Regions from separate parts of the Claveliimonas bilis genome, predicted to be linked through region 1. Evidence: a T-box and tRNA genes for the amino acid it is inferred to sense, from the RefSeq annotation. Region 1 holds a T-box; the other regions hold tRNA genes.
The links. A T-box is a leader RNA that pairs with one kind of tRNA and senses whether it is charged. The one in region 1 lies ahead of thrS (threonine--tRNA ligase), so its partner is inferred to be a tRNA-Thr.

Region 1 (4,672 bases):
CTTTGATCGGGATAAGAGTTCTGAAACCGGAATGGCTTGGCAGAGGGTACATAGAGTTTCAAAGCGATGAGATCGACGCCAGCAAGCCGGATATAGATGTGGAGCTGCTGACAGTAAATCCATATTCCCGGCCGGGGGCAGAGACAAATAGGATTACAGGAATTGTAGTGCATTATACAGCCAATCCCGGTTCTACAGCAATGGAAAACAGGGATTATTTTGAGGGATTAAAAGACAGCCATGAGACTCAGGCCAGCAGTAATTTTATTGTAGGATTGGATGGGGAGGTTGTACAGTGCGTTCCGACATGGGAAGTGGCCTATGCTTCTAATTCCAGAAATATAGATACGGTCTCCATTGAATGCTGTCATCCGGATGAGACAGGAGAGTTTACAGATGAAACCTACAACTCCCTGGTGCAGCTGTGTGCCTGGCTGTGTATGAAGTTTCAGCTGGACGCAGAGGATGTCATACGCCATTATGATGTGACAGGAAAGATCTGTCCAAAGTATTTTGTGGAGAATGAAGATGCCTGGAGTAATTTTAAGGAAGATGTACAGGCGGCTATAGACCGGACCTGAGAGGGGGATGCTGAATGAACCGATGCCCATGGTGTACATGTAATGATAAAATGATCCGTTATCATGATGAAGAGTGGGGAGTCCCGCTTCATGATGATCAAAAACAGTTTGAATTTCTTATGATGGAAGTCATGCAGTGCGGCCTCAACTGGAACATGATGATACAGAAGAGGGAAATCTTCCGGAAATGTTTTGAGGGATTTGATTTTGAAAAAGTAGCAGAATATGAAGAAAAGGATATCGAGCGGATTATGAACACGGAAGGAATGATCCGCTCCAGAAGAAAAATTGAGGCTGTTATACATAATGCCCGCTGTTTTCAGAAGATCAGAGAAGAATGGGGATCTTTCAGCGCCTATATCTGGCATTTTACGGATGGAAAGACCTATCTCTACACCGGACATAAAGATGGCAAGATACCTGCAAGAAACGGATTATCTGACAGGGTGAGCGCTGACCTGAAGAAAAGGGGGATGAAATACATGGGCTCCATTACAGTTTACTCTCATCTGCAGGCCTGCGGGATGATCAATGATCATCAGGAATCCTGTTTTCGTTATCAGGAAATTGCGGGAATGTCTGATGCAGTACATAAAAGGCGCGATAAGGAATAAGAGGCGTTTTGTCGTTGTGTTCCTTCGGCTTTGCAGGAAAAAGACATTCGATTTTGTATGGAAAAAGCGAAAAAGATTGACTTTTCTATGTAGATGGTTATAATAAAAAATAGCTGGTCAGTCAGTGAAAATTAAAAAGATAAAAGCAGAGACGGAAAAGAGTATGCATGTGAACTATCCAGAGAGAGGGGCAGTTGGTGGAAGCCTCTTATAGCAGAAGATGACAGAAAACCATTCCCGAGCTGTGCTGCCCAACGAAGCAGAAGCTTTCAGTATGCAGCATCGTAACTCCGCGTTAAGGGGACAGGTTTTTTAGACCAAAGTGAAAAATGAAGGTGGAACCGTGCGAAAGACCGCACCCTTGCAACAGGCAGCATAAGCTGTCGGGCAGGGGTGCTTTTTTATTCAATAGGAACTCCGTTCCCTATCGAATAAAACGCTCCGCGGGATGCGCACTCGCGCGAAGTGGAAGTTGCCGTTAAAGCGACCGCGCTCGGCGCGAGAGTTCCTCTTGCGGAACTCTTTGTTCTTCAATGCAGGGTTTTGAAAAAGAAAGGAGAAAAGATATGAAAGTAAGCATGAAAGACGGATCTGTTCAGGAAATGGCATTTACGGATGAGATCGGGCAGGAGGCGTTTCGTCACACTACATCCCATATTCTGGCACAGGCGGTAAAACGGCTCTATCCTGATACGAAATGTGCTATCGGGCCGGCCATCAAGGACGGATTTTACTATGATTTTGAATTTAGTTTTCCGTTTACATCTGAAAATCTGGCAGATGTAGAAAAGGAAATGAGAAAGATTGTAAAGGAAGCCCTTCCTCTTGAGAGAAGCAGCGTCAGCAGAGAAGAAGCTCTCAAACTGATGGAGGAGAGAAATGAACCTTATAAGGTGGAACTGATAGAAGAGCTGCCGGAAGGAGAAGAGATCAGCCTCTACAGACAGGGAGAATTCGTAGACCTGTGTGCAGGACCTCATGTTTCCAACACAAGTGTTGTGAAAGCATTTAAGCTCCAGAGTGTGGCAGGAGCATACTGGCATGGTGATGAGCACAATCAGATGCTGACAAGAATTTACGGTACATCCTTCCCGAAAGCAGCGGAGCTGGACGAATACCTGAAACGTATGGAAGAGGCAAAAAAGAGAGACCACAGAAAGCTTGGAAAAGAGCTTGGACTGTTTGCCATCATGGAGGAGGGTCCGGGATTTCCATTCTTCCTTCCGAAAGGAATGGTTCTTAAAAACCTTCTGATCGATTACTGGAGAGAACTCCATACAAGAGAAGGATATGTGGAGATTTCCACTCCTATCATTTTAAGCCGTCATCTGTGGGAAAATTCAGGACACTGGGATCACTACAAAGACAACATGTATACCACAGTCATTGACGAGGAAGATTATGCAGTAAAACCAATGAACTGCCCGGGCGGAATGCTGGTATATAAAGTAGAGCCGCGTTCTTATAAAGATCTCCCGATGCGGGTTGGTGAGCTGGGATTGGTTCACCGTCATGAAAAATCCGGACAGCTTCACGGCCTGATGCGTGTGCGCTGCTTCACACAGGACGATGCCCATATTTTCATGACAGAAGATCAAATCCAGGACGAGATCAAAGGCGTTGCAAGACTGATTGATGAGGTATATTCCAAATTCGGATTTAAATATCATGTAGAGCTTTCTACAAGACCGGAAGACAGTATGGGAAGCGACGCAGACTGGGAGATGGCAACAGATGCTCTCCGTGGAGCACTGGAAGATCTTGGTCTTGATTATGTGGTAAATGAAGGAGACGGTGCGTTCTATGGACCGAAGATCGACTTCCATCTGGAAGATTCTATCGGAAGGACATGGCAGTGCGGAACAATTCAGCTCGACTTCCAGATGCCACAGAGATTTGAACTGGAGTATACAGGAGCAGACGGGGAGAAACACCGTCCGATCATGATCCACAGAGTAGCCTTTGGATCCATTGAGCGTTTCATCGGTATCCTGATCGAACATTATGCAGGGAAATTCCCGACCTGGCTTGCGCCTGTACAGGTGAAAATCCTTCCGGTATCAGAGAAATTTGCAGACTATGCAAAAGAAGTTTCTGATTCTTTGAAAGCAGCGGGAATCCGCGTAGAGACTGATGACAGAAATGAGAAGCTGGGATACAAGATCCGCAGCGCTCAGATGGAAAAAGTTCCATACATGCTGATTGTTGGTGAGAAAGAGGTAGAAGAGAAAGCAGTGTCAGTCCGTAAGAGAGACGAAGGCGACATTGGAAGCATGAAAGTAGAGGAATTTACCGCGAAAGTGCTGGAAGATAAATAGTGCTGAATCAGCAGAAGAGGAAAAGAAGGTAAAAGACAGCGTCAAGCGCTGAAAGAAGGATAGAAGCGGGGATAGTATCTGAAAAAGATATTGTCCCTGCTTCTTTTTGCCCTGAAGCAGTCAGTCAAATGATAAAAAGAAAAAAAGCAGATACGTACTGTACTGCTCATCACAAAAGATATATGGAATATTTCAGACTTTATCAGGAGATTTACAGAAGGCTTGAAGATCTGTTCCCTAAGTTCACATAGGATTTTCCATGATAACCATTCTGGCAACTGTCTGCGGATCTTCGCCATAGCTCTGTCTGGAAATCAGGATATTGTAAATATAGGTTTCGTCCAGTTCGAGCAGAGAAGAAATTTCGCTGATGCTTTTCCCGTCATCGTTTAAGGCGAGAACCTGCTGGACGTCTTTTGTAACTTCATTTAATGTTTTGGGCATGGGATAAGGTCCTTTCTTTCATATCTTTTTCTATAATGGCAGCGCTGCCCTACAGACAAGGCAGCACTGTCAAAATATTATGGATCTATTGTAATACAGATGAATGAAAAATGCAAATCTTACAGGTAGTGCAGTCTGTCTAATGTGGCAAGTACCATGTGGCGGCCGGCGTCGGTACCGTCGATGATGCGTCTTGCACGGACAGAGTCTCCGATGTTGAGGATCTCGGTGTCTTCTCCGTCGAATCCTTCTACAATCTCATCCCACAGAGGCGCATAAGCTTTCATGCCGAGGCATACAAAACCATAATCAAAGGGAAGTTCCTCCTCCTTTCCATCTCTTTTCACAATGAAGGAGTGAGGATTTACTTTCTGAAGAGCAGTGTTGACAAGCTGTGTTACCTGATGTTTTTCCATGCATTCTTTCATGCTGGAAGTAGAAGAAGCGTCCAGCCCGTTTCCGATCGTTGGAAGCATTTCAATGATGGTTGTCTTTGCTCCGCGGGGAGCGAAAAATTCTACAACATCCAGTCCTACTGCACCCCCGCCGATGACGATGACAGTCTTTCCGGTCATATCTTTGTCAAATGCTTCTACATTTCCCATCAGATCCTTGATTCCGTATACGCCGGAGCCTTCCTTGCCGAGGTTTTCATGAAGCCCGTCGATCGGAGGCAGAAGAGGAACAGATCCGGTTGCGTTCACGACAAGATCCG
Region 2 (4,672 bases), 1.3 Mb from region 1:
GAGTATCTTTTTCCTCCTTTTCGATACAGAGCGCAATTCCGTATTGATAGGCATATCCGCCATCCGGATCCATAAATCCATCTATTTTAGCCTCATCATACTTCTGATCTCTATTCCACCATGTTTTAAATTCCATCACAAGAAAATTATTGCTGTGATCCCCTCTGTGATGGACGATCAGATCCGGACTTACACTGCTTCCGATCCGTGAAAGCATTTTGGGCTCATATCCTCTTCGGTTGTATTCACAGTCCACAGATAAATCCGTCAGAATCTGACTGCGCTCCAGAATCTCCTGAAGATAATGTCCAAAACGAAAAACAATACTCCTCTCTGCCACATGACGTCCTTCTTCCTCTGTTTCCGGTCTGTCAAGTATCAAATATCGGTCCTTTTCATACAGCTTATGCACAGCCTCTTCCAGGATCTTACGGACTTCTTCCTGCCCGGTCTTTCGCTCATCCGTCTTTCCCTTTCCGATCTTCTTAAGATATCTTTCGACAAAGGATTTCGCAAGAGAATCCGGCTTCACTGCTTCCAATACTTCTTCTACCGCAAACCACTGTGCCCGATCCACTTCATCCGTCAGAGAAAAATCTTCACTTTCTGCTGTCACTGCATAATTATGTATTAATGTATTGGTCTTTTCAAAATATTCATTATCATTATAGATATAACTGGAAATTTTAAGATTGACCTCTTCTTCTATCTCCCGAAGCAGCGCCTGCTTTGCATTTTCTCCTTTGCTGATATACCCGGCAACCAGAATATTATCTTTTTTTCCATACTGCTGAATCAGAAGAATCTTCGTTTTATCCGGGTTAAATATAATCGCCGATATGGCGCTGTTAAACATAGGAAACCTGAATGTTTGACACGCGTCACAGTATGGAATCATTCCATCTGTCCCGCATTCCTTCATAGTCAGTCTTCCTCCGCATTCCTCACAGTAGTTCAATATACTCGCTCTCCTTTTTTACTGTCTGTTCTCAAATTGGTCAGATACCATCTCCAGCAGCTCTCTGATCTTCAAATGCTGCGGACAGACCTCCTCACATTTTCCGCATTTAATACAGTCGGAAGCTTTTGCCCTGTCCTTTGTATGTATTTCATAATACCAACTGCTGTTCCAATCCTGATAAATTTTCTGCGTGTTCATTGCAGCAAACATCTCCGGGATCGGGATTCCCATCGGACATCCGGAAATACAGTAGCGGCAGGCTGTACAGGGAATCAGATTCATTCTGCGGAAAATTTCCTGAACTTTTTGAACTGCAGCCAGTTCCCTTTCATCGAGGGGCTGAAAATCTTTCATATAGCTGATATTATCCTCAAGCTGTTCCATTGTACCCATACCGGATAACACCATCATGATCCCGTCAAAGCCGGCTGCGAACCGGATCGCATAGCTGGCGTGGGACCCTCCCTTCAGATCATCCAGAACTCTCCCCGCTTCCTTCGGCAGGTTAACCAGGTTACCGCCTTTGACCGGCTCCATAACAATGACCGGCTTATTATGGCGGACACAGACCTCATAGCACTTCATCGCCCTTCATCGGCAGGCGCATACATCCAAAACCGAAATTCTTTTTCACCTTTTCAAAATATGCCATGCTCTTCCCTCCTGTCAAAAAGTTACTCTGTCCTTATTATATCGAGTTTAAAGCAGGGAATCAATTGTCTGCGATCATGGAACCTTGAATATAATTCTCTCTGACGCTGACCTTACATTAGAACTATGATAAATAAAACTTTTTAATGCAAAAAAATAAGAGAAACGCTGCAAATCCAACATTTCTCCTACTCTTATCCACATGCCGCAGACCGGAATCGAACCGGTACGGGAGGTTAGTCCCGCAGGATTTTAAGTCCTGTGCGTCTGCCAGTTCCGCCACTGCGGCATATCTCAATAATGAGATAAGTGGGACCTATAGGGCTCGAACCTATGACCCTCTGCTTGTAAGGCAGATGCTCTCCCAGCTGAGCTAAGATCCCACAGACGACCCAGAAGAGACTCGAACTCTCGACCTCCGCCGTGACAGGGCGGCGCTCTAACCAACTGAGCCACTGGGCCTTATTACTATAATATTATTATAAACATTCCGTACCATTTTCAGGTACTTCATGCAATGGACCTTCGGGGACTCGAACCCAGGACCGACCGGTTATGAGCCGGTTGCTCTAACCAACTGAGCTAAAGGTCCAAATTATCAGTCCCTTTGAGGACTAAAGCCGATGATCGGACTCGAACCGATAACCTGCTGATTACAAATCAGCTGCTCTGCCAATTGAGCCACATCGGCATTATCTTGGAAATTACACCATATCAATTTGTCTGATATTGGTAAGTGACTCCACCGGGAATCGAACCCGGGTTACCGCCGTGAAAGGGCGATGTCTTAACCGCTTGACCATGGAGCCATATCCAGTCTCTTCTGTTCTTTAAATGCGGAACATCAGTTGACCGAGTAATATAATATCATATACGAACCTGTTTGGCAAGCTTTTTTTCGAAAACTTTGAATGAAAATTTAAATTCCATTTTTTAGTCATAGACCTTTCTTTTTCCTCTACTATATGAATACTTGCTTTTCGTTCTTTCACACCTTAATAACATTGACATTCCCCCATAATCATGTTACATATAACATAATTCTATATAGCAGGAGTATATTTAATATGATCAATAAAACAACCGCACAGCAGATTGTAGACACTGTCAAAGATGTCTGCGGACATGATATTAACTTTATTAATGAAAAGGGGCTTATTCTTGCCAGCACAAATCCCTCCCGGATCGGAACTTTCCATGAAGGAGGACAAAAAGTAATCTCCGCTGGCACTACTCTGGAAGTTTTTGAATCCGATACCCTTCTTGGAACCCAAAAAGGAGTGAATATCCCTGTATATCACAAAGGTTCTTTAGCTGCTGTAATCGGAATCAGCGGAAATCCACAGGAGGTAAGGATTTATGCTCACTTAGCGGAGCGTATTACTCTGCTGCTCATCCGTGAGCAGGAACTAAACGCCGCTTCACGGACACTTGCCGAGAAAAAAAATCATCTTCTTCAGCTTCTGCTCTCCAATGACCGGGAACTGACAGCTCGCCTGTCAGAAGAGCTCAAAGCTTTCCATATTAATCCCAGGACGCCAAAGCGGATTTTTCTTATGGAGTTCAAAGCTTCTTCAGCTCCGGAAAGTATTTCTTCTTTGGAGACTGATATTTATCATTTTCTGGAAACGCTCCCGCAGTGTCTGTACAGCTACCAATATCCCCATACTTTCACAGTTCTGTTTGACTCCCCGGACTTAAAAGAGATAAAAGACAGACTTTCTTCCTTTGTGTCTTCCAGAAAAGAAAATCTTAAAGTCGGCATCGGAAGCGCCGAAGAGCTCCCGAAACTAGGCTCTTCTCTCTACACTGCAAAAACGGCTTTAAACACCCTTCGCTTCTCCGATCATCAGATTGCTTTATTTGATGAATTAAATCTGGAGATCCTTCTGGCAGATATTGATGAGGTACACAGAAGCAGTTTTCTCAAAAAAGCTCTTCAGAATCTTTCTCCAGAGGATATTCAGCTTCTCCGGACATACTTTCAGGAAAACTGTTCTCTGCTTCACACATGCCAAAAGCTCTTTCTCCACAAAAATACGCTGCAGTATAAGCTGAACCGGATCCATCGCTTATGCGGCCTGAATCCCCGGAATTTTCATGATTCCGTGATTCTCTATCTCGCGGTAAAGCTTCTTGACATTCCCGGGGAAGAGCCCTTTGATGATACACCCCTGCATAACGATACTATTCTTCTATGACATACATCTTATATTTCATTTTTTGTTACTTATAACATATTTTTTTCTTTTTTTGTTATAAAATATATTTTTTTGCCCGTTCCTTCATGCTAAACTTGTATAAAAGAATATGAAAAACGGAGGAGACTTTATGAAAATTGTAACTGCCATTGATTCATTTAAAGGAAGTTTGTCTTCCATGGAAGCCGGAACTGCCGCAAAAGAGGGAATCCTTCTTGCTGATCCGGAAGCTGAAGTCGTTGTAAAGCCGCTTGCCGACGGGGGCGAAGGAACTACCGATGCACTGATCGAAGGTATGAATGGACAGAGAATTGACCTCACCGTTACCGGACCTATGAGAAAGCCTCAATCCTGTTATTACGGCTATCTGGCAGATTCCAATACTGCAATTATTGAAATGGCCTCTGCAGCCGGAATCACTCTTGTAAGCAGAGAAGAACGCAATCCTATGCTGGCGACAACCTACGGCGTCGGGGAAATGATCTTGCATGCAATAGGAAAAGGATGCCGCAATTTTATTATCGGTATCGGAGGAAGTCTCACAAATGATTGCGGAATCGGTATGCTGAAAGCTCTTGGATTTGAGTTTTGGGATGAAAACGGTATGGATGCCGGTGAAGGCGGACAGGCTCTTGCCAAGGTTGCTTCTATCCGCACTGAAAACAAGAACCCTCTTTTAGAGGGATGTCATTTTCAGATCGCATGTGACGTCACAAATCCTTTATGCGGAGAAAACGGGGCTACCTATATTTACGGACCGCAAAAAGGTGTGACCGATGAGATGAAAGAAGGACTGGATAAAGACATGGCTCATTTTGCCGCTGTCGTTTCTTCTTCTCTGAAATGCGATTATATAAAC
Region 3 (4,672 bases), 1.0 Mb from region 1:
AGTCAGACTGTACGAGATAAGTTGGACAGTCGAAAGGGAAAGAGCCCAGACCTGCAGCTAAGGTCCCAAAGTGTGTGTTAAGTGGAAAAGGATGTGGGATTTCAAAGACAACCAGGATGTTGGCTTAGAAGCAGCCATACATTAAAAGAGTGCGTAATAGCTCACTGGTCGAGAGGTCCTGCGCCGAAAATGTCCGGGGCTGAAACACACCACCGAAGCTCGGGAATTGATCTGATCAATTGGTAGAGGAGCATTGCATACGGGAAGAAGCAGTACCGGAAGGAGCTGTGGACTGTATGGAAGAGAGAATGCCGGAATGAGTAGCGAGAGGAAGGTGAGAATCCTTCCGGCCGAATATCCAAGGTTTCCAGAGTAAAGCTGATCTGCTCTGGGTAAGTCGGGACCTAAGGCGAGGCCGAGAGGCGTAGCCGATGGACAACAGGTTGAGATTCCTGTACTACGATATGACAGAACTGTGGGGACGCAGAAAGAGAGCACTACCGGGAATGGAGAGACCGGGGCAAGCGAGGTAGGAGGCAGGTAGGCAAATCCGCCTGCCAATCTGAAGACGTGATGCATACCGAACTAAGAGTAGGGAAATGTGTGAGCTGGCTGCCAAGAAAAGCCGCTATTGTTCATATCGTACCCGTACCGTAAACCGACACAGGTAGATGAGGAGAGAATCCTAAGGCCGACGGGAGAAGCATTGTTAAGGAACTCGGCAAAATGACTCCGTAACTTCGGGAGAAGGAGTGCCTGGGAGACCAGGCCGCAGAGAATTGGCCCAAGCAACTGTTTAGCAAAAACACAGGTCTATGCGAAACCGAAAGGTGAGGTATATGGGCTGACGCCTGCCCGGTGCTGGAAGGTTAAGGGGAGAGGTTAGCGCAAGCGAAGCTTTGAACTTAAGCCCCAGTAAACGGCGGCCGTAACTATAACGGTCCTAAGGTAGCGAAATTCCTTGTCGGGTAAGTTCCGACCCGCACGAAAGGCGTAATGATTTGGGCACTGTCTCGACAATGCACCCGGTGAAATTGAAATACCAGTGAAGATGCTGGTTACCTGCGCCAGGACGGAAAGACCCCATGGAGCTTTACTCCAGCTTGATACTGGGATTCGGTATTGCATGTACAGGATAGGTGGGAGGCTAGGAAGAGAAGACGCCAGTCTTTTTGGAGCCGCTGTTGGGATACCACCCTTGCAGTGCTGGGTTTCTAACCTGCAGCCGTGATCCGGCTGGGGGACAATGTCAGGTGGGGAGTTTGACTGGGGCGGTCGCCTCCGAAAGGGTATCGGAGGCGCTCAAAGGTTCCCTCAGAATGGTCGGAAACCATTCGAAGAGTGCAAAGGCAGAAGGGAGCTTGACTGCGACACCGACGGGTGGAGCAGGTACGAAAGTAGGACTTAGTGATCCGGTGGTATAAAGTGGGATTGCCATCGCTCAACGGATAAAAGCTACCCTGGGGATAACAGGCTTATCACTCCCAAGAGTTCACATCGACGGAGTGGTTTGGCACCTCGATGTCGGCTCATCGCATCCTGGGGATGAAGTAGGTCCCAAGGGTTGGGCTGTTCGCCCATTAAAGCGGTACGCGAGCTGGGTTCAGAACGTCGTGAGACAGTTCGGTCCCTATCCGGCGTGGGCGTAGGATATTTGAGAGGAGCTGTCCTTAGTACGAGAGGACCGGGATGGACTGGCCGCTGGTGTATCTGTTGGTTTACCAAGGCCATGGCAGAGTAGCCAAGCCGGGAAGGGATAAACGCTGAAGGCATCTAAGCGTGAAGCCCCCCTCAAGATGAGATATCCCTACGATAAGTAGTAAGACCCCTTGAAGACGACGAGGTAGATAGGGCAGAGGTGGAAGTGTGGTAACACATGGAGCTGACTGTTACTAATCGGTCGAGGGCATAACCAAGGAAGGTTCAAAAAGGCTGGAAGATGGATAGATTTCTTGTATGTGGTTTTGAAGGTACATAATAATCAGTTATGTATTACTTCAATATGGCCCAGTGGCTCAGTTGGTTAGAGCGCCGCCCTGTCACGGCGGAGGTCGAGAGTTCGAGTCTCTTCTGGGTCGTTTATATGGGATCTTAGCTCAGCTGGGAGAGCATCTGCCTTACAAGCAGAGGGTCATAGGTTCGAGCCCTATAGGTCCCATATTATGGATGGATTCCCGAGTGGCCAAAGGGGGCAGACTGTAAATCTGTTGGCAACGCCTTCGAAGGTTCGAATCCTTCTCCATCCATTAGCCGATTAAGTTCTTGAGAGATAAGAATCGGCGGAGAAGCAAGCAATACTTGCAATAAGCCGATGTGGCTCAATTGGCAGAGCAGCTGATTTGTAATCAGCAGGTTATCGGTTCGAGTCCGATCATCGGCTTTTCAATCCAAATATTTGTTAAATACTGACGCGGGGTGGAGCAGTCTGGAAGCTCGTCGGGCTCATAACCCGAAGGTCGTAGGTTCAAATCCTGCCCCCGCAATTTTGCCCAGATAGCTCAGTCGGTAGAGCAGAGGACTGAAAATCCTCGTGTCGCTGGTTCGATTCCGGCTCTGGGCACTTTCTTTTCTTCAAAACTTTTAGGTAAATAGGGGCGTGTAGCTCAGGTGGTAGAGCACTTGACTTTTAATCAAGTTGTCCGGGGTTCGAATCCCCGCACGCTCATTATTGAAAATAACGGAAAGCCATGTAATTGGCTCTCCGTTATTTTTTTGAGATTTTCAAAGTAAAGGATTCTTTAGAAGTAATACTTTTTAGAAATGATACTCTTTAGAAATACCCAGCTTTCTTCTAAATTCAGCAGTTGCATTTTCCAGATGAAATTCCTCAAGTGCACCCAAAGTAGAATATTATTTGAGCGATATAGGGGAGCAGTTTCTTCCTGTATTAGATACTTTAGAAGATTGGGGAAAACAATATATTCAGTATATGAATGAAACAGAAGTTTAAAGATATTTACATTTTTACCCGGGGTATTTCGCAGTTTTACCCATGGATATATGTAACTGGGGACGTAGTAAATTTTAACTTTACTACGTCCCCAGTACAATTTATCCTTTTTTCTTTACCATTCTTGCCTGTATAATCAGATACAGCGGATAGATCAGACAAAGCAGCGGAAGAAGATAATTTGCCGGAAAACCTAATTTTTCAATAAATCCTTGGATCAAAATAAAGATGATGATCAAAGGGAGAATATAGGTCAGGTAGCCTTTCGTCCATTTTGGAAGCTTCAGGCCCTTTCCGCTGTTTACTTCTGTATAGTAATTATCCCAATTCCATGCGTACCGGTTAGTACAGAATAAAAGGTATAAAAGAGATCCAAGCGGAAGAAGCGTATTGGATAAAATAAAGTCTTCCAGGTCCTGTACAGTTGTGCCGGGTCCAAAGGGCTGGAATCCGCTCCATAGATTGAATCCGAGAGCACATGGCAGGGAAAGTATAATGATTGCAATAATATTTACAATAACAGCTTTTTTACGTGTCCAGCCAAAATCAATGGCAAATGCGATAATATTCTCAAATACAGCAATGATTGTTGTAAGAGAAGCAAAAGCCAGGAATACGAAGAACAGGGAACCCCATACACGACCTCCGGCCATTTCGCTGAATGTCTGCGGCAATGTAACAAAGATCAGGCTCGGACCGCTTCCGGCATCCACATTGTAAGTGAAGCAGGCTGGGAAAATAACCAGTCCTGAGAAGAAGGCAACTGTTGTATCAAGGATTACTACATTCAGGCTTTCGGAAACGAGAGAGTGTTCTTTATCGATATAGCTTCCGAAAATTGCCAGTGCTCCGATTCCAAGACTCAAAGTAAAGAAAGACTGTCCCAATGCAGCAAATAAGATTTCTCCAAGGGAGTAATTTTCAAGAGCCGTTTTGAAATTAGGAATCAGATAGAAGGAAAGCCCTTCCTTTGCGCCTTCCAGGAAAAAACTGTGGATAACCAGTATGATCAGAATGAAGAACAGAAGTCCCATCATGTATTTCGATACTTTTTCCACACCGCCTTTCAAGCCGCGTGAACAGATTAAAAATCCTACAATTGTTACAACCAGCATCCAGCTTATCTGCTGTACGGGATCTGCAAGAAATTCACTGAAAGTAGTTTCTACTTGTGCGGTGTTTAACCCGGTCATCTGACCGGAGGCCATTTTGTAAAAATAAGCCAATGTCCAGCCGCCGACAGTTGTGTAAAACATCATAAGCATATAGTTTCCAATAAGCGGAACCAGCTTGGTAAGGTGCCATTTTGTTCCTGCAGGTTCCAGAACCTCAAAAGATTTGGCTGCAGATTTTTGTGAAGCCCGCCCGACAGAAAATTCCATTGTCATAATAGGAAGTCCCAGTATTGCCAGGAAGATCAGATAAATAATGACAAAGGCAGCTCCTCCGTACTGTCCTGTAATATAGGGGAAGCGCCATACGTTTCCAAGTCCGATGGCACATCCGGCGCTGATAAGGACAAAGCCGAGCCGGGAAGAAAACTTTTCTCTTTTCATTTTTATTTAACCTCATTTTCTACACTCTCATCCTTTCTATTCTAAGGAATAGTATATGCCTTGTCAATCAGAGAATATCTTGAGTTTCCGCAGAATTATCCCCTAAGACAAATATGCTGCGTTTTGTTATCCACAACTTTCAAAAAATGTCCAAAATATAAGGAAT

Region 2: it encodes a tRNA-Thr, which carries the amino acid that the T-box ahead of thrS (threonine--tRNA ligase) is inferred to sense. The anticodon was not compared.
Region 3: it encodes a tRNA-Thr, which carries the amino acid that the T-box ahead of thrS (threonine--tRNA ligase) is inferred to sense. The anticodon was not compared.

The regions. Positions count from the first base shown of each region.
Region 1 covers NZ_AP027742.1:2,176,731-2,181,402, reverse strand. Annotated here, with positions in the region: gene R2J37_RS10650 (peptidoglycan recognition protein family protein) at 1-581, shown strand, start outside; gene R2J37_RS10645 (DNA-3-methyladenine glycosylase I) at 596-1,195, shown strand; T-box leader at 1,335-1,561, shown strand; gene thrS (threonine--tRNA ligase) at 1,762-3,513, shown strand; gene R2J37_RS10635 (hypothetical protein) at 3,757-3,957, opposite strand; gene R2J37_RS10630 (NAD(P)/FAD-dependent oxidoreductase) at 4,077-4,672, opposite strand, start outside.
Region 2 covers NZ_AP027742.1:897,237-901,908, reverse strand. Annotated here, with positions in the region: gene R2J37_RS04370 (NUDIX domain-containing protein) at 1-958, opposite strand, end outside; gene R2J37_RS04365 (aldo/keto reductase) at 977-1,546, opposite strand; tRNA gene R2J37_RS04360 (tRNA-Leu) at 1,816-1,901, opposite strand; tRNA gene R2J37_RS04355 (tRNA-Val) at 1,923-1,995, opposite strand; tRNA gene R2J37_RS04350 (tRNA-Asp) at 2,001-2,074, opposite strand; tRNA gene R2J37_RS04345 (tRNA-Ile) at 2,131-2,204, opposite strand; tRNA gene R2J37_RS04340 (tRNA-Thr) at 2,231-2,303, opposite strand; tRNA gene R2J37_RS04335 (tRNA-Glu) at 2,350-2,421, opposite strand; gene R2J37_RS04330 (CdaR family transcriptional regulator) at 2,680-3,813, shown strand; gene R2J37_RS04325 (glycerate kinase family protein) at 3,944-4,672, shown strand, end outside.
Region 3 covers NZ_AP027742.1:101,952-106,623, reverse strand. Annotated here, with positions in the region: rRNA gene R2J37_RS00435 (23S ribosomal RNA) at 1-1,916, shown strand, start outside; tRNA gene R2J37_RS00430 (tRNA-Asp) at 2,005-2,078, shown strand; tRNA gene R2J37_RS00425 (tRNA-Val) at 2,086-2,158, shown strand; tRNA gene R2J37_RS00420 (tRNA-Tyr) at 2,165-2,246, shown strand; tRNA gene R2J37_RS00415 (tRNA-Thr) at 2,308-2,380, shown strand; tRNA gene R2J37_RS00410 (tRNA-Met) at 2,410-2,483, shown strand; tRNA gene R2J37_RS00405 (tRNA-Phe) at 2,488-2,560, shown strand; tRNA gene R2J37_RS00400 (tRNA-Lys) at 2,593-2,665, shown strand; gene R2J37_RS15250 (hypothetical protein) at 2,855-2,950, shown strand; gene R2J37_RS00395 (sodium-dependent transporter) at 3,052-4,506, opposite strand.